Regions from separate parts of the Serpentinicella sp. ANB-PHB4 genome, predicted to be linked through region 1. Evidence: riboswitches for the same ligand, from Rfam matches in the RefSeq annotation. Region 1 holds a riboswitch; each other region holds the start of a gene.
What was found. Region 1 has a riboswitch for cyclic di-GMP ahead of RH915_RS01325 (GspE/PulE family protein). Riboswitches for the same ligand answer to the same signal wherever they lie in the genome.

Region 1 (7,643 bases):
CGTTTCTAAGTCTCTCATCTCTCCAACAAGAATAACCTCTGGGTCTTGCCTTAGGGATGCCCTTAAGGCATTGGTAAAGTTTTTAGAATCGTGACCGATTTCCCTTTGGTTAACAATGCTTTTATTATGCTTATGTAAGTATTCGATAGGGTCCTCTAGGGTTAATATGTGGCCACTTCTTTCTTTATTTATCAAGTCAATCATTGCTGCTAAGGTTGTAGATTTACCACTTCCCGTAGGGCCTGTTACTAGAATTAACCCCCGTCTTTTTCTTGCTAAATCCTTTACGGAATCTGGTAGCTTAAGTTCCTCAAAGGAGGGTATTTTCCCAGCTACAACCCTAACTGCCATACCGTAACTACCTCGCTGTTTGTACATATTTATCCTGAAACGGCCTAGACTAGATAAGGAGTAGGATAGATCCAACTCTCCATTTTCGTTTAGTTCTTTGAACTGCTGATGGTTCAGTAGTTGTTTTACCAAATCTTCTGTATCTTTTGGTAATAATGCATTCTCTTTTAATCGTTCTAAGTCCCCATTAATTCTGATAACCGGTGGAACACCAACGGTTATGTGCAAGTCAGAAGCACCGGCATTTAGTGTTTTTTCTAGTAATGCTATAGCATTCATGCGTATCCCCCTTAATCCAAGCTATAGGCCACTCTTATTACTTCATCAGTGGTTGTGATCCCCTGTAGTGCTAATTGTACGCAGTTTTGTTTTAGGGTAATCATACCTTGATTTACTGCCGCATCTCTAATCTCGTCTATTGTGGCTTCTTTATCTATTAATATTCTTAAATCTTTATTAATTGCCATCACTTCGTGTATAGCAATTCTCCCCTTATACCCCGTTTCGTTACAATGGCGACACCCAGTACCTTTATGTAAGGTTACTGTTTCATCTGCCTGTTTATATAATAATTCTTTTTGTAATGGATCTGCTTGAAAGGATATTTTGCATTTTTCACAAATCCTTTTTACTAGTCTTTGGGCAACAACACCCACTAATGACGATGATACCAAATAAGATTCTAGCCCCATATCTACAAGTCTAGTTACGGTTGATGCTGTATCATTGGTATGCATTGTACTTAATACTAAATGACCTGTAATAGAGGCTTTTACGGCTATCTGTGCGGTTTCTGCATCACGAATTTCTCCAATCATAATGATGTCAGGATCTTGCCTCAAAATAGACCGTAGTGCGTTTGCAAAGGTCATACCAGCTTTATTGTTTACCTGAACCTGATTGATTCCATTAATTTGATTTTCAACTGGGTCTTCGACGGTAACAATGTTTTTATCTGGTGTACTTATTTCTTGTAGGGTTGTATACAGGGTGGTACTTTTACCACTACCGGTTGGTCCTGTTACAAGAATAATCCCGTTAGGATTTTTAATTATATGATCAAATAACTTTAGGTTATGATCTGTAAAGCCTAGCTGTTCCTTTGTCATATTGAAATTTTCTCTGTCAGAAATTCTTATAACAATTTTTTCTCCATGCACTGTTGGTAATACTGAAATACGTAGGTCAATGGGTTTATCTTCAACATGGGTTTCAATACGACCGTCTTGAGGAATTCTTTTTTCTGCAATATCCATTTTTCCCATAATTTTAATACGGGTGGCAATAGCTGAGTGGGTTGATTTTTCTGGCTTCATTATTTCCTGTAAGTCACCGTCGATTCTTACCCGGACTTTTACATGGTCCTCAAAGGGTTCTATATGTATGTCACTTGCCCTCATTTTTACCCCTTGTTTTATAAGGGAGTTAACAATCCGAACTATCGGGGCATTGTTAACTTCACTGAGGGTTTCGTCGTCAATGTCTTCTTCATTTATATCAAAACTTTGTTTAAACTCTTTAAAGGCGTCCTCCGCTGTGTCTTTTTCATAGTACTGATTTATTGCGGATAAAATTTCCTGCTTAGTAGCTATTACCGGCTCTACATCAAAACCCGTGGCGATTTTAATATCATCTAAGGCGAAAATATTAAGGGGATCTGTCATTGCAACGGTTAATTGATTATCCTTTCTATCAATAGCAATTAAAAAGTATCTTTTCGCTAATTTTTCATCTATTAAAATTGGTATTTCTGGATCGATAAAGGTTTGGTTTAAATCAACATAAATAAAACCTAGCTGTCTTTCGAGGGTTTCAACAACCTGTTTTTCCGTTACGAAGTTTTCATCTACTAGGATTTCTCCTAGTTTTTTCCCTGTTACTTTCTGTAAGTGAAGAACATGGTAGAGCTGCTCAGTTGTAATATGACCCGCTTCTATGAGTAAATCTCCTAATCGTTTCCGTTTAGAATTGTTCATGAGCCCCTCCTTATTGATGTGAATTTTAACATATTAGTGGTTTAATATTCTGATATTTGTTGTTTAAAAAAACCAAAAACATTTAGGTATTTTTGGTCGGTTACGCCACTACATCCTCACAGCTTAAGCGTCCAAATACACCTGTGATTCATCTGTTCCTAAGTTAGCCTCAAATTAAAAATACTTTAGGCAAACTTTTTTATCAAGTTGTTTGTATATCAAGCACTTTTATTTGGAAAATTTATACTTTGCATGCTTTTCCTTGAGAATTTTGCTTCTTTTTTGTATATTATTCTACACTGCTGTAGGATTCCCTTCTCAAAAAAGTGAATTTATATAGGTAAAATATGTTATTGTATATCACTTCGAAAATTTTATGACGTTGCCTTTGTTTTCCGTATCTAGTTTTGCGTTGGTTAATGCTACTTTTGTAGTCAGACTAAAGCTTTCGTTGTTTTTGTTTCCATTTAGTTCGATTTTTAATAAATTATCACTACTAGAAAATATCTCTTGATCATCTATTTGTACATTTTTTAATAAGGAATGTTTTTCCCCTGTGGATGCTTTATACTTGAGCTCCCCGTTTTTATAATAAATATAATTGTAGCCTTGTTCCAAGCTTTGTTCGAAGTCTTGTTCGAAATCCTGAATATTTCCCTGTAAATCTACACTTCCTGCATTCCTTACTTCCCTTGTTATAAATTGGGTAGCAAACCTTAGGTCTGATTGTATTTGATACTGTTGATCACTTCTACTAAATGCTGTAATACCAAAGGAAAACATGGAAATCGTTAGTCCACCAATTATCGAAACAATTGCCATGGCAACAATTAATTCTACCAATGTAATGCCTTTGTTATTTTTGATAATTTTTTTATACATAAGTGGCTAACTCCTTTCCTTATTGTTCATTCGGTACAAATGGTACAAAGTATTTTATATTTCCTTCTTTGATCCAAGTTCCGTTAACTTTAATTTTTCCGTCTTCTTTGTCGCCAAAACGTATTGTCATTGATTCAACTTCGCCATCTGAGGTTCCTGCACTAATGGCAGATTCAATTTCTTGCTGGGCTTCAAATGCTACGGTTGTACGGTGGCCCCCACGAAAAACATGTCTAAATCCAAAGGTCAAAATAGGAATGAGACTCACCATGATTAGACCGATAAGTGCTAAGGAAACCAATACTTCAATTAGTGTAAGGCCTTTTTGATTCATTTGTTTTTTCATGGTGGGCATTCTCCTTTCAGGGTTGATTTAAAATTAAACTAATTTATATAAACCTTTCGATCATGGGAATAAGTTATAGTTGCATCACCTGAGGGTATTGGTTCTAAATCACCATCTTCATTACCGAAAGAAGGATGTGTTACAGAGGAGCCACTTTGAATCCTTACATCCCCTTTGGCATAAATCGAACCCGTTAGGTTTCCACCTGTATTAAGTAATGTCTCTATATTAGACTCATTAATAATATTTATATTTGCTCCACTTCCACCGACCGTAAGCTGAACAGTATTGCTTCTGTTGTGTAGAATAACTTTTGTATTCCCTGTTGTTCTAATACTTGCGTGGGCATTTGTGATTTGAAATCCATTAGTTTCTAATAATAACGTTCCATTACCAGTAACCTCAATATCGATAGGGGCACCAGCTAATGCAGCTCCTATATTAACTAAATTATTAATTTTTATAAAAAGCACATTGTTTTTATTAGCACCTGTATCAATGATGACTTTTGTTCCTGCCCCTAAACCCCAATTTGAGAACACCGAATGATTTGGATATTCTATTTTCTTTTCACTTATTGGAGGCCATGTGGGGGTTGGGAGCTGAAGCTGTTCTTCATTAATTGGATGTATATCCTCATCAAAGCTTGTTGAGGATGGTATTTCAGGGAAAATAACTTCCCCACCATCTACCTCCCCGTTTACCACTGGTTCAACGTTGTTTCTATTACCATCTAGTGTTCGAACGTTACCATTGATGACTCCAGCACCTAATATATTTCCCCTAGTAGCAATTGCATAATCAAAACCAGAGTTAACTGATTCACCTTCGGAACCTTTACCCATTAACTTTATAACCACAGTTTCACTGGTTGTACCTTTACCAAATTCTACTGTTGCTGTTGATTCAATGATGATGTTGTCGCTATCTTTTTCTACTTCAATGTCAATATTTTCACCTACTACATTTCCTTCTTTTTCAAGAATATTATTAATTTCATCTGGTTTATCAATTATTCTTTGGGCTACTGCCTCTGCGCCTGAACGGGCTAAATAGTAGGCTTGCATATTTCTTTCTTGGTATAGGGTTTCTTTATGATCAGAGGAGGTTACGTTAATAATGGCGGCTGCAAATACGCTTAGTACTAAAAACACTACTAGGACTAAGGTTAAGCTTGCGCCTCTTTGGTTTGAAAAATATTTTTTCATTTTTATCCCCCTCAAATATTTTTCCTTAGATGTATATGATCCATCGATACATGGTATGAAATATGTACATTTTCTTTCATTGTATCAGGGTTATGATTTAATTTCAATCATAATTAAAGATTAATCTGAAAGTTCAAAGGAATATTGTTTATATTTAATACAGCTTTCTTTTTAATAATGCATCAATTTCATTGTAAGGAAGGGTTTCATTTGTCCAAATTTCAAAGGATAGGATTCCTTGGTAGATTAACATGTCTAAACCATAGTGTACTTTGGCGCTATGATCTAATGCGATTTGTAGAAGTTTGGTTGTATAAGGTTGATATATGAGGTCACAAACTAACATACGTTCATTAAAGGTAATATGCTGTTCAAAGGGAATTTGATTCATCGTTTCTTCCATTCCTATAGGTGTACAATTTATGATCACGTCTATTGTTTTGTTTGTATCTATTTGATCTGGGGTTAAGCAGGTGTCTATTTTTCCTAATAGATTTGGGTGTTCATTAACGGTTTGTTGTATTTGCTGAGCTTTTTCAAGGTTTCTATTACAGAGAGTAATATTACACTGAAAGGTTTTGCAAAGGGAGAATATTATACTTCTAGCTGCGCCCCCTGCTCCTAAAATATATATTGTCTTCTTGTCCAAATTATGTCCTTTATTTTTAAGTCCTGCAACAAATCCATCCCCGTCGGTGTTGTGTCCAATTAATTTTCCATTCTGATTTTGAATGGTGTTAACGGCGCCGATAAATTTAGCACTTTCGGTTAATTCATCTAGGTGTTTGATTATTTCAGTTTTATGTGGATATGTAACATTTGCACCTAGGTATCCTAGTACTTTTATGCCCTCCACTGCTTGTTTTAGGTCTTCACCTTGAACATTGTGGGCTAGGTATACAGCATTTATTTTATGTAAATCAAATCCAAAGTTGTGTATAAAAGGAGAAAAACTGTGTGCCACAGGGTTACCAATTAGGCATACAGTTTTTGTTTTTCCGTCTATATTTATCATTTGTCCCCCTCCTTAATATGATCTTTTAAAACGACCCTTAAGACATGTCTTTCGATTTTTCTGACGAAGTTTGTCCACCAGAATTCTTTGCTGACAATAGGTACAACAAGTACGGTGAATAATCCCATTCGATTGCCCCCTAATATATCAGTAAAAATTTGGTCCCCAATAATTGCTGTTGTGTCAATGTCGGTTTCTAGAATTTTTAATGCTTTTTTAAATGCTTTTCTTCTGGGTTTGTTGGCTCTATGGATGGCTGGTAGTTTTAGGGCTTCGTTGAAAGTTACTACACGATTTTCTGTGTTATTCGAAACAAGACAGACTTTAAAGCCCTCTTTTTGAAGACTTTGTAGCCATTTTGTTGTTTTTTCATTAGCGTATTTTATATCCCAGGCTACTAGGGTGTTGTCTATGTCGATGATAAGTCCTTTAATGTTTTTTTCTTTTAGTTTTTCTAGGTTTATGTCAAAAATTGATTCTGCGTACATATGGGGTGTGAGTAGTTTCATGTTTTCACCTCTTTTGTTTATTTTTATTTAATTAGTAATTATAGTATTTTTTTGTTGAGAAGCGAGATTCTTCGCTGGTGCTCAGAATGACAGGTGAGAATCTAATTTAAATCTATAAAGTCAAAACCGAGATTCTTCGCTGATGCTCAGAATGACAAGTGAGAATCTAATTTAAGTCTACAAAGTCAAAACCGAGATTCTTCGCGGTGCTTAGAATGACAGGCTAGAATCTAATTTAAATCTATAAAGTCAAAACCGAGATTCTTCGCTGATGCTCAGAATGACAATCTAAGGTCTATTTTGGGTCTGCAAAATTTAAATTGATATTCTTCGCGAAGCTCAGAATGACAAACCGGCATGCATAATTCTATAGAATGACCCTAATTAAGGTTACAATACATTATTATATTATCGATTGAATGATTTAAAGTGCATTTTTCCTTTTTCTTTTGTATTTATTTGTTTTGGTGTAAGGGCTTCTTTTGCATCGTCTAATTCTCTTATCATTTTTACTTCGCAGGCTGGGCAATATTTGTGATAAGCAGATAAAAGCAAACAATTACATTTGATACACTGTATATTGAGAAATTCGTTGGGCATTTCTACTAAACGGCCATCTTTTACGAAGTTATTTATCACATGAACGGGTATGCCAAGTCTTTGCTCCATTTCATAGGAAGTTGCGCCTGGAAATTCTCTTAAATAGTCTCTAATTTGTTCAAAAACTTCTTCTATTTTTTTATAGCAGCTTTCACAGTATTCGTGAAGGGATTTTTCATGTATTGGTTTTCTACATTTCCTACAAGCTCTTATAGATTTTTTCATGCCTTCACTTCCTTATTTTATGTTTTTATCTTTAATATATTATATCATAATTATTGGTAAAAGAACGTTTTTATGTTTAATTTTAAAAAGGAATTTATAATTGGACTTTAGGCCTATTTATTGCCTTGGAAATATTTAAATTTCAACATTTAATTATATAATTAGATAGGATTCCTCATTATTACTAGGGATTTTGTCTAATTGTGGATATTTGTGGAATACTCCATCAGGCATGATTGAATAAATAACAAATTGTCCCTCTTTAGCCACTTTTGTTATGACTTAAAAAATATTTATAATGTTATTTCACCAAAACAAAAACAGCCTCCGTTATTGAAGCTATTTTTGTTATAATTATCATTAATCTTTGTTTGCTTCTAGGGCTTGGTAAAGTTTTTTTATGGCTCTTTTTTCAATCCTAGAAACATAGGATCTTGATATGCCAAGGGTTTTTGCTATTTCTCTTTGGGTTTTACTGCTTTTTTGGCACAGTCCATATCGCATTTCTAAAACGATTTGCTCTCTTTTTTT
Region 2 (7,643 bases), on a different contig from region 1:
CCCATAAAGAATAGAGGGATCACCTCACCACCACGGAACCCCATACCCATAGTAATTGCAGTGAATACAATTTTGGCTAGAAAAGCATAGGGAGGAACTTGCCCTTGAAAAGCTTGCTCAACCATTGGTAAACCTCTACCAAGGTAATCCCTAGAACCAATTAAGTAGGTTAATGCTATTATAATGAGTCCTCCAGTAAAGGCTCTTAGCATAAGATTTTTTAAATATTTATCAGATAGACTTTTTATTTCGTGCCGTAACTGACTATAAAGAACACTAGTAAATCCAAAAACAATGGCTAAAGCCATAATCTTCATAAGGTTTATAGCATTAATGTCGGGAATGTTTTGTATAATAAAGTGTTCATGATGCATTCCTAGTGCTGTTGCAACATAATGTCCTACAAAGCTTGCAACAAAACAGGGAATTAAAGCTTCATATTTAGTTCTACCTATGGTGATAGCCTCCATTCCGAAAATAGTACCGGCTATAGGGGCACCAAAAGCAGAACCAAAACCGCCACTTATCCCACTGATGATTAAAATTTTACGATCTATTCTGTTAATCTTAAATAGTCGGTTCACTCCCTCGGATATACTTGCACCCATCTGTATAGCGGCTCCCTCTCTTCCTGTTGAGCCTCCTAGTAGATGTGTGATAAAAGTACAGAAAAAGACGATAGGACCCATCCGTAAAGGAATTTCACCTTGCCCGTGATGAATATGTTCAAGAACCAAATCGTTTCCTTTGCGAGAACCTTTACCATAATACATGTAGATATAACCGATAATAATACCTCCAACAGGAAGTAGCAATAAGGTAAAGGGGTTTGCTTCTCGTATATCTGTTAGAAAGTCATTAAAATTTATTAGTACAGTTGATGTGAAACCTACAACTATACCAATTAGGCTCCCCCATAGAACCCACTTTGCAAGAGTAAAAATAAAAGTTATGTGCCTTACCTTCATTGTGTCAGTAAAAAACTTATTATTTAAACGACCCATAATAGTAGTGCTCCTTTGCTAGCTGGTCTATCAATACTGGTTAAAAAAATATAAAAAAGCTATATAGCTTTAAATTTACAACTTTTAAATTTAAAATTTAGTAGTTAAATGAAGGTACATTTTATATAACTATCTTAGTTAGCTGTTTTTGTTTAGATTATTATTTTCATTTAAGTACTCCAAACGTGCATTGAGAAACTGTACATGCTTTTCTATATCGCTTTTCATATTATTAAACATATCTTTCGCCTGTTGCTCCTCTGTAGATTGGGCCATTAGAGCATAGTTACCTTTAACGACTTCACAGTATGCAATTACTTTTTCTAAATCTGCCAGAACTGTCACTAAAGTCACCTCCCTTAAGATATTGTAACCAAACTATTTATAAAAAATGACATACAATTGGAAGATATAGATTACTGAAATATTTAGATCTAAGCTTTGCATATGTAAGTTGGTAATAAATAAAACAACTAATAAAATAGTCTCTTATTTTAAGTTATTAAAAATTATTAAAGAGAAATAAAAATTATATTAAGAATAAAAGAAAAGTATCTTCTTAAATATAAAACTAAAAATTTAGAAAAAAATCTTTAAAGCCCCCTTAAAATTTAAGGACTATTCGTATAGATAGTAAAACAGCATATAAAAATAAGGCAAAACCATTGAAAGGTGGTGACGCAAAACTACAGGGACTACGGGTCATTTATACCCTTGTTAGCCAGTTGCACAAATATAAAACAATAAGAGCTTATTTGCTTTTAGAAAGCGTTTGAGGTGAATTCATGGTAAAAAATAAAGTTTTTCTTTTAACATTAATATTGATACTTTTGATAGCATCCGGTTGCTCAAAGAAACATGTTGATACAGAAAATCAAAATATTCAAGAGAAAGCAGTTTTATATGAGAATATAGATTTAGGTTTTAGAGTATTTGAATCATCTCAGTGGAATGTGGGAGAAGAGTCAACTAATGGATCATTTAATGTTACCTTTGAAAACAATAAGTTAAAAGCCATTGTCACAATTCTTACAAGTGAAAAAAGTGTTGACGAAATTAAAAATGACTTAAAAACAGGAACAAGAAAAGCAAATATAATTCAAGACACAAAGGATTCCTTAATCTTTGAATCAGAAAGGAAGGAAAGTATCCGAACAGAAATCTACATAAAAGATAATCGAGCTAATAAAGGAATTATTACCTTTATGACCCCTGTTAAAGACTACGAAAACAACAAAGACGCGATTGATGAGTTTAGAAGAAATCTTCAATTCTTCTAATTAATATTATAAGAAAAATAGAAAGGATGGTTTATATGAAAAAGCTAATTGTTACTAGTATGGTAGGGGTTTTATTGATAAGTGGAACAGTGTATGCTGATGAACAACAAGAAGTTCTAACCCCAGAGTCAGAGTTATACGAAACGATCCGATTGATTGAAAATAATGAATATGAGCTGACAGAGGCATATGAAGAGAAGGCTCTTTTACAAGATGAATACGCTGATAGGCGTCTGGAGGAAATGGAAGAAGTACTAAAGGAAGAGGATCAGGAAGCTGCTGAGAGATTGATAGAAGATTATAATGAACACATAGAGGAAATCAATAAAAATCTTGAGTTAGGAAGAGGGCTTGGGAATGACATAACTAATGTAGAGTCTTTAGTCGCACAAAATTCTTTAAAACGCAGCGAAAACCTTTCCACTCTTTTAGAAAGAGAAGATATCCCCGAGGAAGCTAAAGAAGGTATTTCAAAAGCTATAGAAAATCAAAACCAAGTAAGTGAACGCTTAGCGGAAGCTTTAGAAAAAGCTAGTCAGGCAAGAGAACAGGCTGAAGAAAGAGCAAATGAAGCCAGAGAACAAGCTGAAGAAAGAAACACTCAAGCGAGAGAACAAGCTGAAGAAAGAGCGGTTGAAGCGAGAGAACAAGCTGAAGAAAGAGCTAATCAAGGCAGAGGGAGAGCTAAGGAAAGAGAAGAAAGATAAATTATATCTAATGAATTTTGGACAATTAAATACAAAAATTGGAGATAGGCTGAAGTACTAAAAATTAAGACAAATAGTAGAAACCATTTTAAAATTGTAGTAGACTAAATGCCATAAGCTAAATGATTAAATTCTAGTGCTTATGGCATTTAATATAAATACTAGAGGGTCAACAAAAACGTCACAGTAGGAGTTATTATAAATGGCTGATAAATCTATCTTTCAACAATTCATTATACAAGCGAAAAATGGAAGTGAAATAGCCCGTGAAAATATTATTTCTTACTACAAGCCATATATCATTAACACTGTTGGACATCTAAGTAAAAGGTATATTACTTGGAGTGATGAAGAAGCCAGTATTGGCCTTATTGCATTCAACCGAGCCATTGACAGTTACGATGACCAAGGGGGCAGATCCTTCCTCAATTATGCCTATCTCCTAATTAAAAGAGATTTGATCGACTATTATAGACGGGAAAAACCAAGACAACACATTTCGATGAATTATAGTACAGAAAAAAACGATATTACTAATAATCAAATGGAAGTTAAGAACTCCTTTGAGTCTTTTCATCAAACACAAGAAACACAGGATTTGGTAGAAGAAATTTTAGAATTAGACCGTAATCTAAATTTGTTTGGCATTTCATTTGAAGAACTTGAGTACTATTCGCCCAAGCATAAAGATACAAGAAAAACGTTATTTTTAATGGCTAATAGATTTATAGAAAGCCAGGAATTTATAGAAACACTTTTAACAAAAAAACGCTTACCTTTAAAATCTTTTGCAAAGAAAACAGGGTATCGTATTAAGACAATTGAGCGTCACAGAAAATACTTGATTACATTAATTATAGTAAAATTAAATCCCAAATGGATTCATCTTTCTCAATACATTAAAGATTCATAGAAAAGAGGAAATGTCTATGAAAAATAATATTATAAATGGTACAGTTATAAAAGTTACAAAAGAATATGTTGTACTGATGACTGATGACGGAATGTTTAAAAATATTCAAAGGTCTTCATCTGATCCAGTGCCCATATTAGGCCAACAATTTTACTATACAGAAAGACGTCAAAATAAATTGAAGTGGCAAAAATATGTTACAGTCGCAGCTGTTTTTCTACTACTCATTTTTTCGGCTACAATGATGCCTTTTAAACATGAGGATCCGGTCTATATAGTTGCAATTGATATTAACCCAAGTATAGAAATTTTTGTTGATGATAATCTTCAAGTTATAAAGGCCAAAGGGCTAAACGATGAGGGAAAAGAAATTATAGATTTGGCTTATCAGGATAATTTATTATCTTTTATAGAAGAGATTATTAATCAATCCGTTGAAAAAGGTTTTCTTCATGAATATAACCAGGCAGTTATAACAACAGTTGCTCCAGAAATAGAAAGTGACGAATTAACGCTTAAGGAAATTGAAGAGTTAATTAATAGATCTTTCGAGAATAAGGCGTTAAAAGCTAAGGTTGTAACGGCTACAGCAAGCAACAATGTTTACGAAGCCGCTAAAGATGCAAATTTATCAATAAATCACTATAGGGTATATGCAAATCTTAAACGTCAGGGAATAGTTCAAGATTTAGATGAAATAATAGGAAAAAATATTTTTGAATTAGAAAGAGCATCTAATAATGAATCTAGGTCCCAACAAGGCACCTCTCAAAAACCCAATGAAAAAGAGAATAAACAACAAAGTGACAGGACACCGCCTATAGTTTCAGAAGAAGGAAAACAAAATACAATAACGCCTCCTTCATTAGAGGACGAGGTTACTAATGTAGAAAAATCAGTACCTGATCGAGCGAAAGAAAAAAAGCCCGGCTTAGTTAAGGAGATGAACCAAGGATTACCTTCTTCTACTATCAATGACAACAATTCTATGAGAAGAGATAGGTAACTTATTAGAATCATTTCAAAAAAAATGTCCCTGCGTGTGACTTACACCTATGAAAATTCCTTTAAGGATAGCTTGAAGGAATTTTTTGTGTTAATATAATGATGTAAAAGGTAAAATTATGTAAAAATATTAAAGTTTTTGTCTATAAAGAAATATGGAGGATGTGAAAGGGGAACCTGGTGTGATTGAACTTAAAAATGTTAGCAAACTTTATGATGGAAGCAATGAAGTAGCACTTGAGAAGATGTCCCTAGAAGTGGGTCAAGGAGAATTCTTATTTTTAGTGGGGCCAAGTGGTGCCGGAAAGAGTACATTAATAAAACTTCTTTTCCGAGAGCAGTTACCGACAGAAGGTGTCATTAACTTTGAAAATAAGGATATTACAAAGTATAGAAAGCGAGATATATTAGAGTATCGAAGACGTATAGGTATGATTTTTCAGGACTATAAACTCATTAAACAAAAGACTGTGTTTGAAAATGTGGCCTTTGCCCTTGAAGTGCTGGGTCATTCTCCTATGTCGATCCAGAAAAAAGTTACGGAGGCTTTAGATAAGGTGGGCCTATCACATAAAGCCACTTCTTTCCCAAGGGAACTTTCCGGTGGAGAGCAGCAAAGGGTAGGCGTGGCCAGAGCCATAGTGAAGGACCCTGTCTTGATTTTGGCCGATGAACCTACAGGAAACCTTGACCGTGATAATGCATTACAGTTAATGCAGTTACTTGAAAAAATAAACGATGAAGGAACCACAATGATTATAGCAACCCATGCATGGGATTTAGTTGATCGTATGCAAAAGAGAGTTATTTCTCTAGCCGGTGGTAAGCTTAAAAGGGATGAAAAAGGGGGTTACAGTGATGAATAGACATGCTTTTCGATATTGTATGCGTCAGAGTATGCAATCTCTCTCCAGAAATGCGTGGCTTGCAGTAATTACATCTGGATTAATTGCAATATCATTAATTATTTTAGGCGGATTTTTCCTTGTTACAACAAATGTGAATCAATTTATCCGCAATGTGGAGTCTAATATAGAAGTAAGTGTTTTTCTAAATGAAGGCGTAAATGAAACGGAAATACAACAAAGAATTGAACAGCTTGAAGGTGTAGTTAGTCAGAGCTTTGTTCCAAAGGAAGAAGGTTTATATGATTTTGGTAGAAATATGGGCGACCCAGCCCTATTAAGGGATTTAGAAGGGGAAAACAATCCCTTGCCGGATTTGATTCGTGTTCGAGTGGAGGACCCTGAGAAAGTTGTAGCAGTAGCAGAAACAATTAATACATACCCAGAAGTTGAATTAGTTGACTACGGAGAAGAACTAGTTGCTCGCTTAATGCAGATAACCGGTCGTTTAAATTTTCTGTTTTTAGTTCTTGGAGTTGCTATTGCCCTGGGAGCGATATTTTTAATCGTTAACATTATTCGACTTTCTGCAGTCGCAAGACAAGAGGAAGTGGTTGTAATGAAATATATGGGTGCAAGTGATGGATATATTCGATTTCCATTTCTGATGGAAGGAATGGTAATGGGTTGGATCGGAACCGTTGTTGCAATTCTTACCCTTGGTTTTATTTACTTTAGATTGACATCCTCCTTTAGTCAGGACTCGTTGATTCTATTATTCCAACCAGTTACGGACATAGGGAGACTACTACCAATTTTTATTGGGTTGATGCTTGGAGGAACACTGATGAGCGCTTTTGGAAGTTTTGTATCAATTCGTAAATATCTAAAGGTATAAAAACCTATTTGAAAGGGAGGGCACACAATGCGTCGATTAATAACGGGGCTAGTACTAGGGACCTTATTCTTGGTATCCGTTGTGGGTGGAATGAACAGTCTTGTTTATGCCAACCCGGATTACCCTGACCAAGATGCGGATCAGATTAGGGAAGAAATTGCTGAATATGAAGAAACAATAAAGCTTTTAAATGAAGATATCGATAATCGATTAAATAGAATTACAGAGTTGGAAAAAGAACTAGTTACAATTGAAAGAAAACAAAAACAAGCAGAAAAATTATTAGCAGAAGCACAAGCAAGACTTGATGATACAACAGAAAAATTTTCAGGTAGAGTAAGAAGTGCCTATATGAAAGGTGGCGCATCTTATTTACAGATTCTTCTGGAATCTGAGAACTTTGGTGATCTGATCGTTCGACTAAATTATATGAGAAGAATTGCAGACCGAGATGCAGAACTCATTAGTTCTGTGAGAGAAGAACAAAAAAACGCACAACAGCATCAACTTGCTATCCAAGAGCAGCGAGACAACATACAAGATAGACTTTTTCAAATGGAGACGGAGCGACAAAATCTTGAAGACCAGCGAAAAACTCTTAACGCTCTTTTAGATACTTCTAGAGAGAACCTTGCAGAAAAATTAAATGAGATTCCACAAAGGCATCAGAACCCTGTATACGGTATAGCTATTGATAATCATCCAAATGCCAGGCCACAACACGGGCTATCACAAGCAAGTATTGTATACGAGTATGAAGTAGAAGGTCGAGCAACACGATACTTAGCACTTTTTTCAAATCTGCCTAATAAGGTAGGTCCAATTCGTAGTGCAAGGGAGCACAATACAATATTAGCCTGGGAAAATAAAGTTAACTTTATTACTGCAAGTGGGAGTAGAGATAATCTACAACGAATTAGTGATTGGGGAGTAAGTTACACAAATGCATTGGCGCATTCAGGGTTCTATAGAGATTCTTCCCGTCGTGCCC
Region 3 (7,643 bases), on a different contig from region 1:
ATAAGTTTGGTATATAATGGAGTAAAAAGTCGCCGTCCCAATTACACCATGGGGCTCTGATGGATGCGCTTAGCTCAGGAGGCGGAGGAGGTGGAGGCAGTCCCCCACCCCCAACGAGAGAAGAGCGAAGGGATAGCTTTAATAGTGGTGCAGGAAGAAGGCCTTCAGGTGGGGCGAGCAATACAATAATTCTTTACGACCCCTCGAAAGAAGCAGCTAGAGAAGATGCATTAAGACAACAGTACAACAGTGCAGATAATTTTTGGCAGAGAGGTTTAGTAGTTGGAAAAGCAGCTATCAATTCATGGGGGAAAAGATACAGATATGCGAAAGCTAACTATCAAGCTAATATATATAATAGAACTGGTATAAGTCCAAATGTATCAGGGGCCGCTTTGGATACAGCAGCTTTTTATGCCGGTGGGAATGTGCTGTTTGGTGGTGTAGCTAGTGGAGTTAGGTCTTTAAGGGGTATAGGCGGGAATGTAGGAGGTAATGTTAGTGTTCCCCAAAAGGCTAAAATATAGTTAATCAAATACAAAAAAATAGAGGTGTAGCTCCCAGGGGTGGGGTTATAAAGGTGGCAGAGTGTTTAAAAATGATGGTAGGGGTGGTGGTCAGGTTCTACCAAAAAAAACAACATACAGAGAATATGATGTTAATCGATATATAAAAGGGCAAAATAGGGGCGGAGAAAGGGTAGTTATAGGAAAAGATGGATCAGCGTGGTATACTAATGATCATTATAAAACTTTTACTCGAATAAAATAATGTAATTGGGGTGTTAATTTGTTATTAAGGTTAAATGAACCATATTTTCATGTAGTGGTGGGAGCGGAAACAGAATTTATTGAGTTTTTAAAGTACAGACAAGTTACTTATAAATCAACAGTTGTTTCAAATCTTATTAAGGGTGATAGTTGTAAAACGACAAATGATTTTTATGATGAATTTTCTAGGGTTTTGCAATTTCCGGATTATTTTGGGTACAACCTTTCGGCCTTTGACGAGTGTTTAAATGATTTAGAATGGATTGAGGCAGATGGATATGGCTTATTTGTGAGCAATGCTCATCTTCTTCTAGTTGATAATGCAAAAGTACTAGAAGCAGTAATTAAATTATTGCATAACGCAGCGAGGGAATGGGCTAACGGTAGAGAATTTGATGAATTTGGAACTCCCCCTACTCCATTTCATATATTCTTACACTGTCCGATTGAAAATCAAAAGGAAATAAGGTTGCGGTTAAATAAAGCAGGGGTTAGTGAAGTTGAGGTTGAAAAAATAGTTCTATGATAGTGAGTTATATAATATTTGTGAATTGAAATTAGTTTTTTAAGATCTTAAGGGATATTAATTCCTTAAGGTCTTTTTAAACTTATAACGAAAAATCATTTAGAATAAATACAAATAGAGGACAGTAACTTTTATACCATCATATATGGAAAATATTTTGACATAAAAAGAGTAGTAATAATAAAAGATTAAAGGCAAAGGAATCTACAAATTATGGAAATAATAGGAATAAATAAAAATAAAACTATTGGTATATATTTAAAAAATTACTAATTAATTGAAGGATTTTTAAATAATTTGTCAAATATGGTATAGGTCAATAAAATTGCATGATAATTTTAAAACTATAAAAAGAAAAAGGCAAACCTGCTGAAAAGCGGGGGCGCAAAGCCACAGGTCTAAGGTAGATCTTCTGCTATGATGGTTGGGTTGCCGAATAGGTTACAAGTACCGACACCACAGTTACCGCAAAATTAATATCACTGTTACCCTAAAGCAGCCTGAATCATTTTGGCTGCTTTTTGTTTTTACCTTTATCTCTAGAAGGAATGTTGGATATGGCAGAGAATTTGCAGCGGCAGTAACAGTAGATGCAGGCATTACAGTGGGCTCATCTGTTGCAGGTGCTATGATAGCCGGTGCTATGGCAGGTTCTTTTGCTCCAGGAGTCGGCACTATATTTGGAGCGGTAGTAGGCTTAAGTGCAGGCTTAATAGCTAATGCAACTATAAGAAAACCTGCTATAAATCAAGTGAATTCATTTTTCGGTCGATTCAGAGCAAGGTAGGAAGGTGATGAACAATGCATAAGATTATAGAAGAAAAGCTAGATTCATGTATAGTTGTCAAAAATCAAAGGTATGAATTAAAACTTAAAATTTTTGAGCCTACTGAAATTAGAAAGTTAATACCCTGTTTATTTGTTAGCAGCTTATTTCCTGTATTTTTTCTACTTTTTATACCTCCATCTCCAAGTGAGTGGATTTCTTTTAATAAAATTATTTTTATTCCGTATACTTTGTTAAGTGTTTTATTGTTTGTTTTTGCACAAAGGTTTAGAATTACTTTATTTTCTTATATGTCTTTTAGTAATACTCTAATCACACTAAACTTTTTAGTTTTAGGTTTACAAGCAATGAATCAATTAAATCTAAAGTCAATTGTAATAATAGGGGTGACATATGGAATAAATTTAATTTTAATTATTTTAAATAGAGAAAAAATATTAATCTGGGTAACTAACTCAGGCGGAAATGAAATAATATTTCCAGTGATGGTAGCTACTATAGGAGCAATTGCAGGAAGGATCATTTACTTATTTGTTCCAGATTTAGCACTCACAATAGGCGGTTTAGTTTTCGTTTTTTCCTCTTATATATTTTTAATAGGTATCCCTTTGAATTTATATAAGTGGTACTTATTGAAGAAAGAAGGTCTATAGGAGTTGGCTAAGCCAACTCCTTACTTATAAGGTTTTAAAAAACAAGCTCTGTCGATATCGCGAAACAGTAATGGCGACTACAGGTGCTTTTGCTGCGGGAATAGATCTTTTTGGCAGACTAAAAGGAGTTACAAAAACATCAGCAGTAACTATATCAAGTAGATTTTTAAGAAGAACTGCCGTAGTTGGTGCAGCATTAAACGTATTAGATGGGATAAATGATTTTAATAGAGGAAAAAGAAGAAGAGGAGCAGGAAAGATATTAGCTGGGGGAGCAATGGCTGTTGGTTTAGTTGCTGGGGCAGTAACGGCGCCAGTATGGGCCCCTTATGCTGTGGCTGGTGGAGCCGTAGTTGGTACCGGAATTGCTACCTACGATGCAATCCAAGCTTGGAGAAGGAGAAGGAGGGGTTAACAGATGAAATGGGCTAAACATTTGACAAAAGAACATAAACAAACAGATAAATATAAGGTGTGTATAAGTATATACTTTGGTTCATGGGGCTTTCTGCTTATGGGTATTTTTAATGTACTATGCATGACTTACATAATAATAGACACTATAATAGACACTCAAAGAATAATTATTGAAGAAGTTAGATTGATCGCGCTTGGGATAGGTTTTATATATATTGGTATAGAAATACAAAAGGTTTTTAGAAATGATATACCAAAGTTAGATTGGGACGAAGTTATAGAGGAAGAACGGGCAGAAAAGGAGAAAAGGAAACAGAATAAAAAGAAGTGGTTTTAAAAAAGGGGCTATTAACAATGGAGGAAATATGAAATTTCCTTAGATAAATACATATAAAAGATATGCTTATTTAAAAAAGATCGGTATCTAAATGTTAATAACTCATTTAGATACCGACCTTTTTTTATTAATGGTTTAAACAACTTATTTTATGGAAATATATTTAAATAGGTATTGAAAAAAAATAAAAAATTATTTATAATAAATTTAAAAGTCAAAGAAAGTCTAAAAGGGGTGTCATCAATGCCGAGGATGAGTGATGTAATAGAAGCATTTATTAAAGAATTGTTTCAGGAAGGCAGTTATCAAACTGTTGAAATACAGCGAAATGAATTAGCAAAATATTTTGATTGTGCCCCATCACAAATAAGCTATGTTTTAACGACTAGATTTACCCTAGGTCAAGGGTATCGTATCGATAGTCAAAAAGGTGGGGGAGGTCATATTAGAATCAGTAGGATATTGGTAGATACAAATGCTCAGGCATATAGAATAATTTGTGATCAAATTGGAAGTGAAATCAGTAAAAATCAAGCGGAAGCGTTACTTCGGCATCTATATGAGCAAAAGCATATAAATGTAAGGGAGTTAAATATTATAAAAGCAGCCATCGATGATCAAGTAATTAGCACACCTTTAAATATAAAGGATAAACTAAGGGCAAAAATCATGAAAAGTATTATAGCTGTCGTATTGGAATAGGAGGGGTTATTTTGTTGTGTCAAGAGTGTAATAAAAATCAAGCCACTGTTCATTTAACCAAGGTTGTTCAAGGAAGAAAGGCTGAAATGCATCTATGTGATGTATGTGCAAAGGATAAGCAGAGCAAGAGCTTTCAAGATTCCTTCTCGATTCACAACTTTTTAGCTGGTCTTTTAGATATTAACACAGAAATGGGCTATACCGAGGGAAACAAGGGGTATGGTTTAGTATGCAGTAAATGTAATACATCTTATCAAAATTTCAAAGAAGCTGGAAAATTAGGTTGTAACCATTGTTACGTTGAATTTAAAGATAAACTAAATCATTTAGTAAGGCGGATACATGGGAACGCTGCACATACCGGAAAGATACCTAAAAGATCCGGAGGGATTATTCAATTAAAAAGGGAAGTAAAACATTTAAAATTAGCATTAGATGAAGCGGTTAAAAAGCAGGAATTCGAAAAAGCCGTTGGTCTCAGGGATGAAATTAAGGCCTTGGAAGCAAGAATTAAGGATATGTAGGAGGAGGGAATGATATGGCAAAGTGGATAAAAGAAGCTGGACCCCAGTCAGATATCGTACTTAGTACAAGAGTTAGGTTGGCTAGAAACTTTGAAGGTAAATCTTTCCCGCATCAACTAAATAGTGAAGAGGCGAAGGAAATTACGGATACAGTTTTTAATACTGTTCGATTAGGGAATGAATCCTTTGAAAAGGACTTTAAACTGATAGGGATGGATGGGATTGATGAATTAGAACAACTAAATTTATTAGAAAGACATTTAGTAAGCCCTGATCTTATAAAAAATACAGGCATTGCCAGTGTTCTTCTAAACACCGAGGAAACCCTAAGTATACTAATTAATGAAGAAGACCATATTAGAATACAGTGTTTACTACCCGGTTTTCAATTACAGGAAGCGTGGGATACGGCAAATAACTTAGATGATTTACTAGAGGAGAATATAAAGTATGCCTTTGAAGAGCAATTAGGTTACTTAACCGCATGTCCAACGAATCTAGGGACCGGTATCAGAGTATCGGTTATGTTGCATTTACCCGCACTGACCTTAACAGGACATATACAAGGGGTACTTAAAGCCGCTGGACAAGTGGGGCTAGCTATTCGGGGAATATATGGTGAGGGTACGGATTTTTTAGGACACTTATATCAGCTTTCCAATCAAGTGACCTTGGGTGCTACGGAACAAGAAATTATATCAAACATTAAAGATGTAACGACACAGGTGATCCAAAATGAGCGCTCTCTTAGGGAACAACTAATGATGACTAGGAAATTAGAGTTAGAAGATAAAATATATAGATCCTATGGCATATTGAAAAATGCAAGAATAATGACTAGGAAAGAAGCCATGACACTTATTTCTGATGTAAAACTTGGCATGGCCCTAGGTTTGGTAGAAGATATTTCTATTGAGAAGCTTAACGAATTAATTGCATTAATCCAACCAGGGTGCTTACAAAAGCATTTTGGCAAAGAATTGACCGATAGTGAAAGGGATTTTAAAAGATCACAATTAATTAGAGAAATGTTATAGATAGGGAGGTTATAAAAATGGAAGGACGATTTACAGAAAGAGCAAATAAGGCAATTATTTTAGCCCAAGAGATTGCACAACATTATGGCCAAAACTATGTGGGTACAGAGCATCTACTTTTAGGGTTACTTCATGAAGGTGGTGGCATTGCAGTAAAAGTACTAAAAAATATGGCCATTGAACCAAAACAAGTGCAAGAAAAAGTAGGAAAAATGATTGGGGGAACAGAGAAACAAGGGAATTTATTAGGCTTTACCCCTAGAGTAAAAAAAGTTTTCGAACTTAGCTTTTTAGAAGCAAGGGCTATGGGACATAATTACGTTGGGACGGAACATTTACTTTTAGGTATGATAAAAGAAGGGGAAGGAATCGCTGCTAAAGTGCTAGTAGAACTTGGGGCAGATTTAGATAAAGTTAGAGAAAAAATACTGGAGTCTCTAAACCAGGGAAAAAGTCAATTTTACCCTCAAAATAAAGAAGCGAAAACAAAGAAAAATACCCCAGTGCTAGAGCAATACGGACGGGATTTAAGTCAACTAGCAAGGGAGGGTAAAGTAGATCCTGTTGTTGGTAGAGATAAGGAGATACAAAGAGTTATTCAAATACTGTCTAGAAGAACAAAGAATAATCCATGTTTAATAGGTGAGCCAGGTGTTGGAAAAACTGCTGTAGCCGAAGGCCTTGCCCAAAGAATAGAAGAGGGAAATATTCCAGAGATCTTAAAGGAAAAGCGCGTTGTTTCCTTAGATATAGCGGCTCTGTTAGCCGGAGCAAAATACCGAGGTGAGTTTGAAGAAAGACTTAAAAAAATAATGAATGAGCTAAGTCAGGCCCAAGATGTTATTTTATTTATCGATGAATTACACACAATTGTAGGTGCTGGAGCAGGAGAAGGCTCTGTTGATGCTGCTAATATTTTAAAACCTGCTCTTGCTAGAGGGGAACTGCAAACAATTGGTGCAACAACACTAGATGAGTATAAGAAACATATTGAAAAAGATGCTGCACTAGAAAGGCGATTCCAACCTATTATAATAGATGAACCAACTGTAGAGGATACAATAAAAATACTTTTAGGTATTAGAGATAAATACGAAGCACACCATAGAATTAAAATAACCGATGATGCACTAAAAGCTGCGGCAGAGTTATCCCATAGATATATAGCAGACCGGCAACTGCCGGACAAAGCAATTGACCTTATTGATGAGACGGCATCAAAAGTAAGATTATCTATATTTACAGCACCACCTAATCTTAAAGAGTTAGAAGAAAAATTAGAACAATTATCAAAAGAAAAAGAAGAAGCGATTAGTTTACAAGATTATGAAAGAGCAGCAAAAATTAGAGATGAAGAAAAAAGCTTAAATGAAGTTCTAGATAAAGAACAAAATGCTTGGAAAAACAAGAATCAATCAACTGATGCGCTGGTTACAGAAGATCGAATTGCAGAGGTAGTAGGAGAATGGACTGGAATTCCTGTTACTAAAATTAAAGAGGAAGAGTCAGAGAGACTACTGAAAATGGAAGAAATTTTGCACAGTCGCGTTATCGGTCAAAAAGAGGCGGTAAAATCAGTTTCAAGAGCGATACGAAGAGCCAGAGTAGGATTGAAAGATCCAAAGAAACCGATTGGTTCATTTATCTTTCTCGGACCCACTGGTGTAGGTAAGACGGAGTTATCTAAAGCAATAGCAGAAGCAATGTTTGGTGATGAAAATGCAATGATTAGGGTAGATATGTCGGAGTTTATGGAAAAACACACGGTTTCTAAATTAATTGGTTCACCACCAGGATATGTAGGATACGACGAAGGTGGTCAATTAACAGAAAAAATAAGAAGAAGACCCTATTCAGTTATATTATTCGACGAGATAGAAAAAGCCCATC
Region 4 (7,643 bases), on a different contig from region 1:
GACTGAAATAACAAAAGCTATACTTAATTAAGTATAGCTTTTGTTATTTTTTGTAATGAATCAAATTTATATTAAGGCAAATAAAATTTCAACATACTACATACTATAACGTTGTAAACTAGGAGGGAAACAATGACTATAGGAGTGAATGTAAAAAAAACAATTGCAAATCTAAAAGGTAGCAAAAGCACAATGAAAATCTATGCAATACAAGCACAAAATGACGAAACAAAAAATACATATGAACAAGCTGTAAAAATGACTGATGAGATTATAAAAGATTTAGAAGAAAGGCTTAAAAAACTAGAATATGAAGAACCACAGTATAAAGGGTTTTAAGAAAGGAAAAACATATGAGAAATTGGATCGAAATTTTATTAAGGTCAGTTGCATTATTTTTTGTCGCATTAGTTTTTGTGAAAATTATTAGCAAAAGAAATGTTGCAAGAATGACCGCATTTAATTTAGTAAATTATTTAGTAGTAGCTATTATAGCTGGGCTAATATCTGTAAATGTAATAGATAATGTTGCTCTAGGGATGGTTGCATTATCAGTTTGGGTAATTCTTTCTTTTGCTTTAGATTATTTATCTTTAAAGAGTAAAATGATTCATGATTGGATAAATGGAAAAGAGATGGTCTTAATTAAAGATGGAAAGATCATGGAAGAAAATTTAAAACAAGCACGCTTGACTGGTGAGGAGTTATTAAAAGAGTTAAGATCGAAAGAAGTATTTAGCTTTATGGATGTTGAATTTGCAATCATGGAAACAACAGGCGAAATCAATTTTCTATTAAAATCCGAAAATACGCCAATTACACCAAAACAAATAGGAAAAAAAGTGAGCAAACAAACTGCGCCGCAAACGGTTATCCTAGATGGAAATGTAATAGATGAGTCACTAAGCAATATTGGATTAAATCAAAATTGGTTATATACACAATTAGAAGGCATGGGGGTTTCTTTAGATAATGTATATATAGCACAAGTAGATTCTTCCGGTGATTTATATGTTGACTTATTTGATGATGCATTGCAAATACCAGAACCTACTGTAAGAGAAATGTTATATGCAAATTTAGAGAAATGTCAGGCGGATTTAACATCTTTTTCATTAGAAACTGAAGACAAGAATGCAAAAAATATGTATGCATTAAATGCTGAAAAATTAGGAAAAGTAATAGACTTATTAGAACCACATTTAATGAAATAGAGGTGAAGAAATGTCTAATAAAAAAAATAAAAAATTAACAACAACACAACTAAAATATCAAGAGTTTGCAAAAGAAAGGGAACCCAAAAGATCAATAGTAAAAAATTGTATTAAAGCATTTTTAGTAGGTGGCACTATTTGTACATTTGGACAGTTTTTGCAGTGGATGTTTATGACTTATTTTGATTTTGATAAAGTAACTGCATCAAATCCTACAGTAGCTGTATTAATTATGATCGCATCTTTGCTAACAGGACTGGGGGTTTATGACCATATAGCGCAGTTTGCTGGCGGAGGTACAATTATACCTGTAACAGGGTTTGCAAATACGATGACAGCTGCAGCTATAGAACACAAAAGTGAAGGTTATGTTTTAGGAGTAGGCGGAAATATGTTTAAAATAGCGGGACCAGTTATTACCTATGGGGTATTTTCAGCATTTATAATTGCGCTAATAAAAATGACAATTACATGGTTAGGTGGGATGTAGATGCTTAAAGGTCATCAATCTTGGTCTTTTGATTCAAAACCAGTTATTTTATCATCATCTGCTGTAGTAGGGCCTTTTGAAGGAGAAGGTTGCTTAGCCAGAGATTTTGATATAATCCATAATGACCTATGGTTAGGACAAGATAGTTTCGAAAAAGCAGAGCAAAAACTATTAGAGCAGGCGTGCACTGTTGCAATAGAAAAGGCACAAATGAAAAAAGAAGATATCCAATTTTTAATAAGTGGCGATTTAATGAACCAAATTATATCAAGTAGTTTTACGGCTAGGACGTTAGCAATTCCGTATCTAGGTATATTTGGCGCATGTTCAAGTTCGATGGAAGGACTAGCCCTAGCAGCTCAATTTATAGATAGCGGATCAGCTCAGTATGTAATAGCAGGAGCTTCAAGTCATAATGCTGCTTCTGAGAAGCAGTTTAGGTATCCAACTGAATATGGTGCACAAAAACCGCCTACTGCTCAATGGACAGTAACAGGAGCTGGAGCGGCGGTTGTAGGAAGCAAAGGAAACGGTCCTAAAGTAACCTCTGCAACAATTGGTAAAGTCGTAGATATGGGAATTTCTGACCCATTTAACATGGGGGCTGCAATGGCACCAGCTGCAGTAGACACAATAGAAGCACATTTTAGAGATTTTAATATTGACCCATCTTATTATGACGTGATTGCAACAGGTGATTTAGGAAAGGTAGGACATCAAATTGCTGGAGATCTATTAATAGAACATGGATTTAAAATACCAAAAGAAAAATTTACTGATTGTGGAATGCTAATATATAGTAAAGACCAGCCAGTCATTGCTGGAGGTAGTGGTTGCGGTTGCTCTGCAACTGTAACTTATGGTCATTATCTAAATCGCATGAAGAAAGGCGAATTAAACAGGATATTAATTGTTGCTACGGGGGCATTATTATCTCCAATATCATATCAGCAAAAAGAAAGTATCCCTTGTATAGCTCATGCAGTTTCAATTGAAATGTAAAGAGGTGATATATATGGAAAAATTCATTTGGGCATTTATAGTAGGTGGTGGGATTTGTGTAATTGGACAGATCATGTTAGATGTGTTTAAACTAACACCCGCACACACTACAGTATCCCTAGTAGTAGCAGGAGCAATTTTAGGTGGATTGGGTTTATACGAGCCATTAATTGAGTTTGCAGGAGCGGGAGCTTCGGTACCAATAAGTAGCTTTGGCAATTCATTAGTAAAAGGTGCGTTTGCAGAGCTAGAGAGGTCAGGGTTTGTGGGTATATTAACTGGAATATTTGAAGTCACCAGTGCCGGTATATCATCAGCAATTATTTTTGGATTTTTAGCTGCTTTAATTTTTAAGCCTAAAGGTTAATTGTGCAATTTCGGAAAGGAGGTGATTTACAAATGACAGTAGCTACGCAAATGCAGCAAGTTATGTCAGGAATACAAAGTGCATCTGCTTCCCTTAAAAACTTTGCTTTACAAACAGAAGATCAACAAGCTAAACAAGATTTTCAACAACTGGCTCAGAACTTAGATAATGCATATCAAACCCTTGAGAAAAGAAATCAATTTATTCAAAGTCAGGAACCACAATACAAACAATAGTGATTGTATTGATAAATATAAAAATAAGAACTGTGGATTTTATAATCCACAGTTTTATAATTTAAACTTTACTTATGTTTCTCCCGTAAAATATTTCCATCATTTCATGTTTTAAAGCTTGTTTTATTTTCTTCTTCTCTTTTGGAAGAAGTTCTTTTTTTGAAATTCCAAACAAATATTCATCAAGTTCAAATTGTTTTAGAATCATCTTAGTGTGAAATATATTTTCTTGATAAATATTTACGTCCATCATATGATAAAGTGACTTAGTTTCAGGTGCGATGTAGTTTTGGATAGAATTTATTTTATGATCAATAAAATATTTTTTCCCACTTACATCTCTAGTAAACCCACGAACTCTGTAGTCGATAGTAATTATATCAGAGTCAAAACTATGGATTAAATAGTTTAATGCTTTTAGTGGTGAGATTTTACCACAAGTTGAAACGTCAATGTCAGCACGGAAAGTACTGATACCTTTGTCTGGATCACTTTCTGGATATGTGTGAACAGTAATATGACTTTTATCTAAATGTCCAACAACAGAATTAGGCAGTGGGCCAGGGGCTTCATCAGATTCATCAAAGTGTTCTGTATTTTCATGATTAATTTCCTCTTCAGAAACTAGAATAGTAACACTAGCACCCTGAGGATCATAATCTTGCTTAGCGATATTTAAAACATTTGCTCCAATAATATTTGCAACATTGGTCAAAATATTAGTAAGTCTATCTGCATTATACTGCTCATCAATATACTCGATATAACCTTTACGATCTTCTTCAGTTTTGGCATAGCATATATCGTAAATATTAAAACTCAAAGTTTTTGTTAAATTATTGAAGCCATAAAGTTTAAGCTTCTTTATAGATTTAATTTTCATTTATTAAGCACCTCATTTTTATATATTTTGCATTATAGAACATATATGTATTATTCCATAATACAATAATTTTTATTAGGTGTATAGATATTATCGACAAAAAAATACTTTTTGAATATTTGAAATTAAGTAATATAGATGGGAGATATAAAGGTGAGAATACAGTACACGAGAAGATGGGTTAATTTAGTTACTTTTATATTACTAATTATTACAAATATATTAGCTAATTATTTAAAACTTAATAATCAAACAACGGGTGAAGTAGCAGATAAATTCCCTACTTATTTTGTGCCTGCCTCATTTACTTTCTTAATTTGGGGATTAATATATCTTCTGTTATTATCTTTTACTATATATCAATTTAAACGAAGGAATAAAAGAAACCCATATATAGTCGCAGTAGGGTACTGGTTTTCTTTAAGCAATATTTTAAGCAGTTTATGGTTAGTTTTGTGGCACTACGAAGTTATTGTATACGCTTTCTTTACAATGATTGCTTTAACTATAACATTAGTAAAAATCTATTATAATATTATTACCTGCAGGTACAGAGCGAAATTAACGGATAATATATTAGTTAAAGTACCTTTTACTATGTATCTCTCATGGATTAGTTTTGCAACAATTGCCAATTTAGATATTCTTTTGTACTCGTTAGATTGGAATCAATGGGGTTTATCTAAAGAAGCTTGGTTTATTGTATTATTAGGACTCGTAACAATGCTTATATCCTTTCTACTGTTATTTAGAAAAGATATGATATTTTGGTTAGTTTTTGCATGGGGATTTTGGGGAATAAGAAGTCGTTTCCATGATGTTGGATTAATAAGAAAAAGCATAACAGTAGCATTCATTGTGATAACCCTGTTTTGGGTATTAACTTTCATCAAAAAGAGAAAAGATAGAAATATCTTTCGTTAATCCCAAAAAATATTAGTACTCTAGGCTTATCAAATTTAGGTATAATGATTGATTTACTCCAATGCATTATATGAATATAATGTAACTAAGAACAAAGCACAACTAAATAATCATTGGCAAAGCTACTGAAAGGTAGTGACGCAAAGCTAAAGGGGCTAAGGTGGTTTCCACTATGCCAGCCAGTTGCGAGGGTATATCATTAAGCATCCTGTACTAACAACCCCACTCGTCAACTGATGAGTGGGGTATTTTGTTAACAGGTAAACATTTTTCGAAATGTACCCCAGCGGCTGTTCATCCTAAGCAAGAGCGTAAGATGAGCAAAAAAACAAAATTTTAAGGGGGTAAGATTTATGAAATTATTTAAAAGATTATGGAAAGAAGAAGCAGGTCAAGGAATGACAGAATATGGGCTAATCATAGGGATCATTTCAGTAGTACTTATAACTGTATTAGTAGCCTTTAGAGGAAAACTAACGGAAATATTTGAATCTATTACCAACAGCACAGAGATATAGTGATGAGATAATGCTCTAGAAAAGGCCCTACTGAATCAGTAGGGCCAATTTTTTCACAAAAGGAAGTGTTTCTTATGATTAACGTAGTACTTATATTAATAGTACTAATTTGTCTAGTAACTGACTTAAAAGAAAGAAAAATATACAATAGTCTATTATTACCAGGAGTAATCTTCGGAATGGTATTAAATATATATGAATTAGGCTTTGAGGGCGCTCTACTTACTTTATCCGGGTTTGTATTGGGATTGATATTACTAATTGTTCCTTTTTATTACAATGGCATAGGTGGTGGAGATGTCAAATTACTAGCTACAATTGGAGCCATAAAGGGACCGGAATTTGTTTTTTATACATTTATAATTATGGGTGTAGCTGGTGGTGCTATAGCACTGGGCATTCTAATATATTACAAGAGTTTGTTAAGTACTTCAAAAGGTTTATTAACGGGAGTTAAAGTAATGATTACATCTAAGTTCAGTGTAATGTCATTTAACAATGATGAAAAAAAATACTCGTTTCCATATGGTGTGCCTATTGCTATTGGTGCAATTGTTGGGCTTATAATATTGGGGTGATTAGATGATTAACCTATTTAAAAAAAATAATGAAGGGCAAGCATTAGTAGAGTTAGCATTAGTTTTACCAATCCTATTGCTATTAGTTTTTGGAATAATAGAATTTGGTAGGGTTTTTGGCACATATCTAATGGTAACCCACAGTGCAAGAGAGGGTGCTAGGGCAGCAGCAGTGGGTGCATTAGACGAAGAGATAAAGGCTTTAGTCGAGGAACGAACCTCTGCATTACATCTAAATAAAGATAAAGTAAATATTCATATTACACCAGGTGAAATATATAGAAGTAGAGGGGATGGTATTTCTATACAGGTTGAGTATCCTCTTAAAATACACCTACCCATCATTTCGATTTTTATAGGTGATTCATATAATGTCAAATCTCATATTACCATGCGTATGGAGTAGGAGGTGGATATGATGAAAAAAATAAATAGAATTCTTGAAAATGAAGAAGGTAGTGCACTAATAATTGTAGCAATACTAATGATTGTTTTTATTGGATTTGTGGCCCTTGTAGTTGATGCGGGCCTATTATACCTAAATAAATTTCAAATAACAAATGCCACTGATTCAGCTGCGTTAGCAGCAGTTCAAGAACTTCCACATAATCCATACAGAGCTGTTGAGGTTGGAAAATCATTTGGAGAGAAAAATGGGCTACATGAAAGTACTATTTTAATTGATATAATTAATAATAATCATTCCGTTAAAGTTACGACTAAACGTAGGGTAGAATTTCTATTTGCGAAGGTTTTAGGCTTCTCAACAGGACAAGTAGAAGCTGTTGCTATAGCAGATGTTGCCCCAATCGTTGGACTAAGAGGGGCTGTACCATTAGGGGTAGAAGACTATGATTTCACTTTTGGGCATCAATACACTTTAAAAGTGGGTGCCGGTGATGGAGATACAGGGTGGTTCGGCGCACTTGCTCTTTCAAAGCCCGGGGCAAGGATATATGAAGATAACTTAACCTATGGATTTGACGGCGTCATTCGCGTTGGTGACATTTTAGATGTAGAAACAGGAAACATGTCAAATCCAACCAAAAGAGCAATAGATTACAGAATTGCCCAATGCAATCATATTCCTTATTGTACTTCAGATAATTTTGACCCAAATTGTCAAAGACTTCTTAAGGTGCCAGTCATAGAATTTAAGAGTCATAGACAAGTTGAAGTTTTAGGTTTTGCAATATTTTTAGTTGATGAAGTAAAAGGTCAAGGTAACGAAAGCATTATAACAGGTAAATTTATAAAAACAACAATATCAGGTGAAATAGATATAAATGGAAAAGATTATGGTTTATATGGAACAAAACTATCTTATTAAGTTATTAAAGGGGGATCGACGATGAAGAATAAAGTAGTGTTTCTTTTAGCTATAGTTTTTGGATTAGCAACTGCTTTGATGACTTTTTCCTATTTAAACAA

Region 2: linked by a shared signal. The riboswitch ahead of RH915_RS05070 (hypothetical protein) and the one ahead of RH915_RS01325 (GspE/PulE family protein) in region 1 are both predicted to bind cyclic di-GMP.
Region 3: linked by a shared signal. The riboswitch ahead of RH915_RS10425 (hypothetical protein) and the one ahead of RH915_RS01325 (GspE/PulE family protein) in region 1 are both predicted to bind cyclic di-GMP.
Region 4: linked by a shared signal. The riboswitch ahead of RH915_RS05485 (Flp family type IVb pilin) and the one ahead of RH915_RS01325 (GspE/PulE family protein) in region 1 are both predicted to bind cyclic di-GMP.

The regions. Positions count from the first base shown of each region.
Region 1 covers NZ_JAVKGO010000001.1:241,754-249,396, reverse strand. The annotation lists gene RH915_RS01330 (type IV pilus twitching motility protein PilT) at 1-630, opposite strand, end outside; gene RH915_RS01325 (GspE/PulE family protein) at 642-2,327, opposite strand; cyclic di-GMP riboswitch class II at 2,413-2,495, opposite strand; gene RH915_RS01320 (PilW family protein) at 2,688-3,209, opposite strand; gene RH915_RS01315 (PulJ/GspJ family protein) at 3,229-3,555, opposite strand; gene RH915_RS01310 (hypothetical protein) at 3,594-4,763, opposite strand; gene aroE (shikimate dehydrogenase) at 4,918-5,778, opposite strand; gene RH915_RS01300 (YqeG family HAD IIIA-type phosphatase) at 5,775-6,287, opposite strand; gene RH915_RS01295 (hypothetical protein) at 6,696-7,112, opposite strand; gene sigK (RNA polymerase sporulation sigma factor SigK) at 7,473-7,643, opposite strand, start outside.
Region 2 covers NZ_JAVKGO010000004.1:111,090-118,732, reverse strand. The annotation lists gene RH915_RS05080 (voltage-gated chloride channel family protein) at 1-1,004, opposite strand, end outside; gene RH915_RS05075 (DUF1657 domain-containing protein) at 1,143-1,349, opposite strand; cyclic di-GMP riboswitch class I at 1,650-1,737, shown strand; gene RH915_RS05070 (hypothetical protein) at 1,790-2,284, shown strand; gene RH915_RS05065 (DUF5667 domain-containing protein) at 2,320-2,991, shown strand; gene sigI (RNA polymerase sigma-I factor) at 3,194-3,904, shown strand; gene RH915_RS05055 (anti-sigma-I factor RsgI family protein) at 3,921-4,910, shown strand; gene ftsE (cell division ATP-binding protein FtsE) at 5,092-5,775, shown strand; gene ftsX (permease-like cell division protein FtsX) at 5,768-6,652, shown strand; gene RH915_RS05040 (DUF3048 domain-containing protein) at 6,680-7,643, shown strand, end outside.
Region 3 covers NZ_JAVKGO010000016.1:150-7,792, forward strand. The annotation lists gene RH915_RS10410 (hypothetical protein) at 60-527, shown strand; gene RH915_RS10415 (ribonuclease domain-containing protein) at 589-771, shown strand; gene RH915_RS10420 (barstar family protein) at 790-1,296, shown strand; cyclic di-GMP riboswitch class I at 1,646-1,733, shown strand; gene RH915_RS10425 (hypothetical protein) at 1,721-2,083, shown strand; gene RH915_RS10430 (hypothetical protein) at 2,098-2,736, shown strand; gene RH915_RS10435 (hypothetical protein) at 2,807-3,151, shown strand; gene RH915_RS10440 (hypothetical protein) at 3,155-3,490, shown strand; gene RH915_RS10445 (CtsR family transcriptional regulator) at 3,734-4,192, shown strand; gene RH915_RS10450 (UvrB/UvrC motif-containing protein) at 4,204-4,716, shown strand; gene RH915_RS10455 (protein arginine kinase) at 4,731-5,753, shown strand; gene RH915_RS10460 (ATP-dependent Clp protease ATP-binding subunit) at 5,771-7,643, shown strand, end outside.
Region 4 covers NZ_JAVKGO010000005.1:7,824-15,466, reverse strand. The annotation lists gene RH915_RS05525 (DUF1657 domain-containing protein) at 133-339, shown strand; gene RH915_RS05520 (DUF421 domain-containing protein) at 354-1,214, shown strand; gene spoVAC (stage V sporulation protein AC) at 1,225-1,704, shown strand; gene spoVAD (stage V sporulation protein AD) at 1,705-2,706, shown strand; gene spoVAE (stage V sporulation protein AE) at 2,720-3,073, shown strand; gene RH915_RS05500 (DUF1657 domain-containing protein) at 3,106-3,309, shown strand; gene speD (adenosylmethionine decarboxylase) at 3,371-4,192, opposite strand; gene RH915_RS05490 (hypothetical protein) at 4,346-5,116, shown strand; cyclic di-GMP riboswitch class I at 5,222-5,307, shown strand; gene RH915_RS05485 (Flp family type IVb pilin) at 5,470-5,634, shown strand; gene RH915_RS05480 (A24 family peptidase) at 5,709-6,212, shown strand; gene RH915_RS05475 (TadE/TadG family type IV pilus assembly protein) at 6,217-6,618, shown strand; gene RH915_RS05470 (pilus assembly protein TadG-related protein) at 6,631-7,542, shown strand; gene cpaB (Flp pilus assembly protein CpaB) at 7,564-7,643, shown strand, end outside.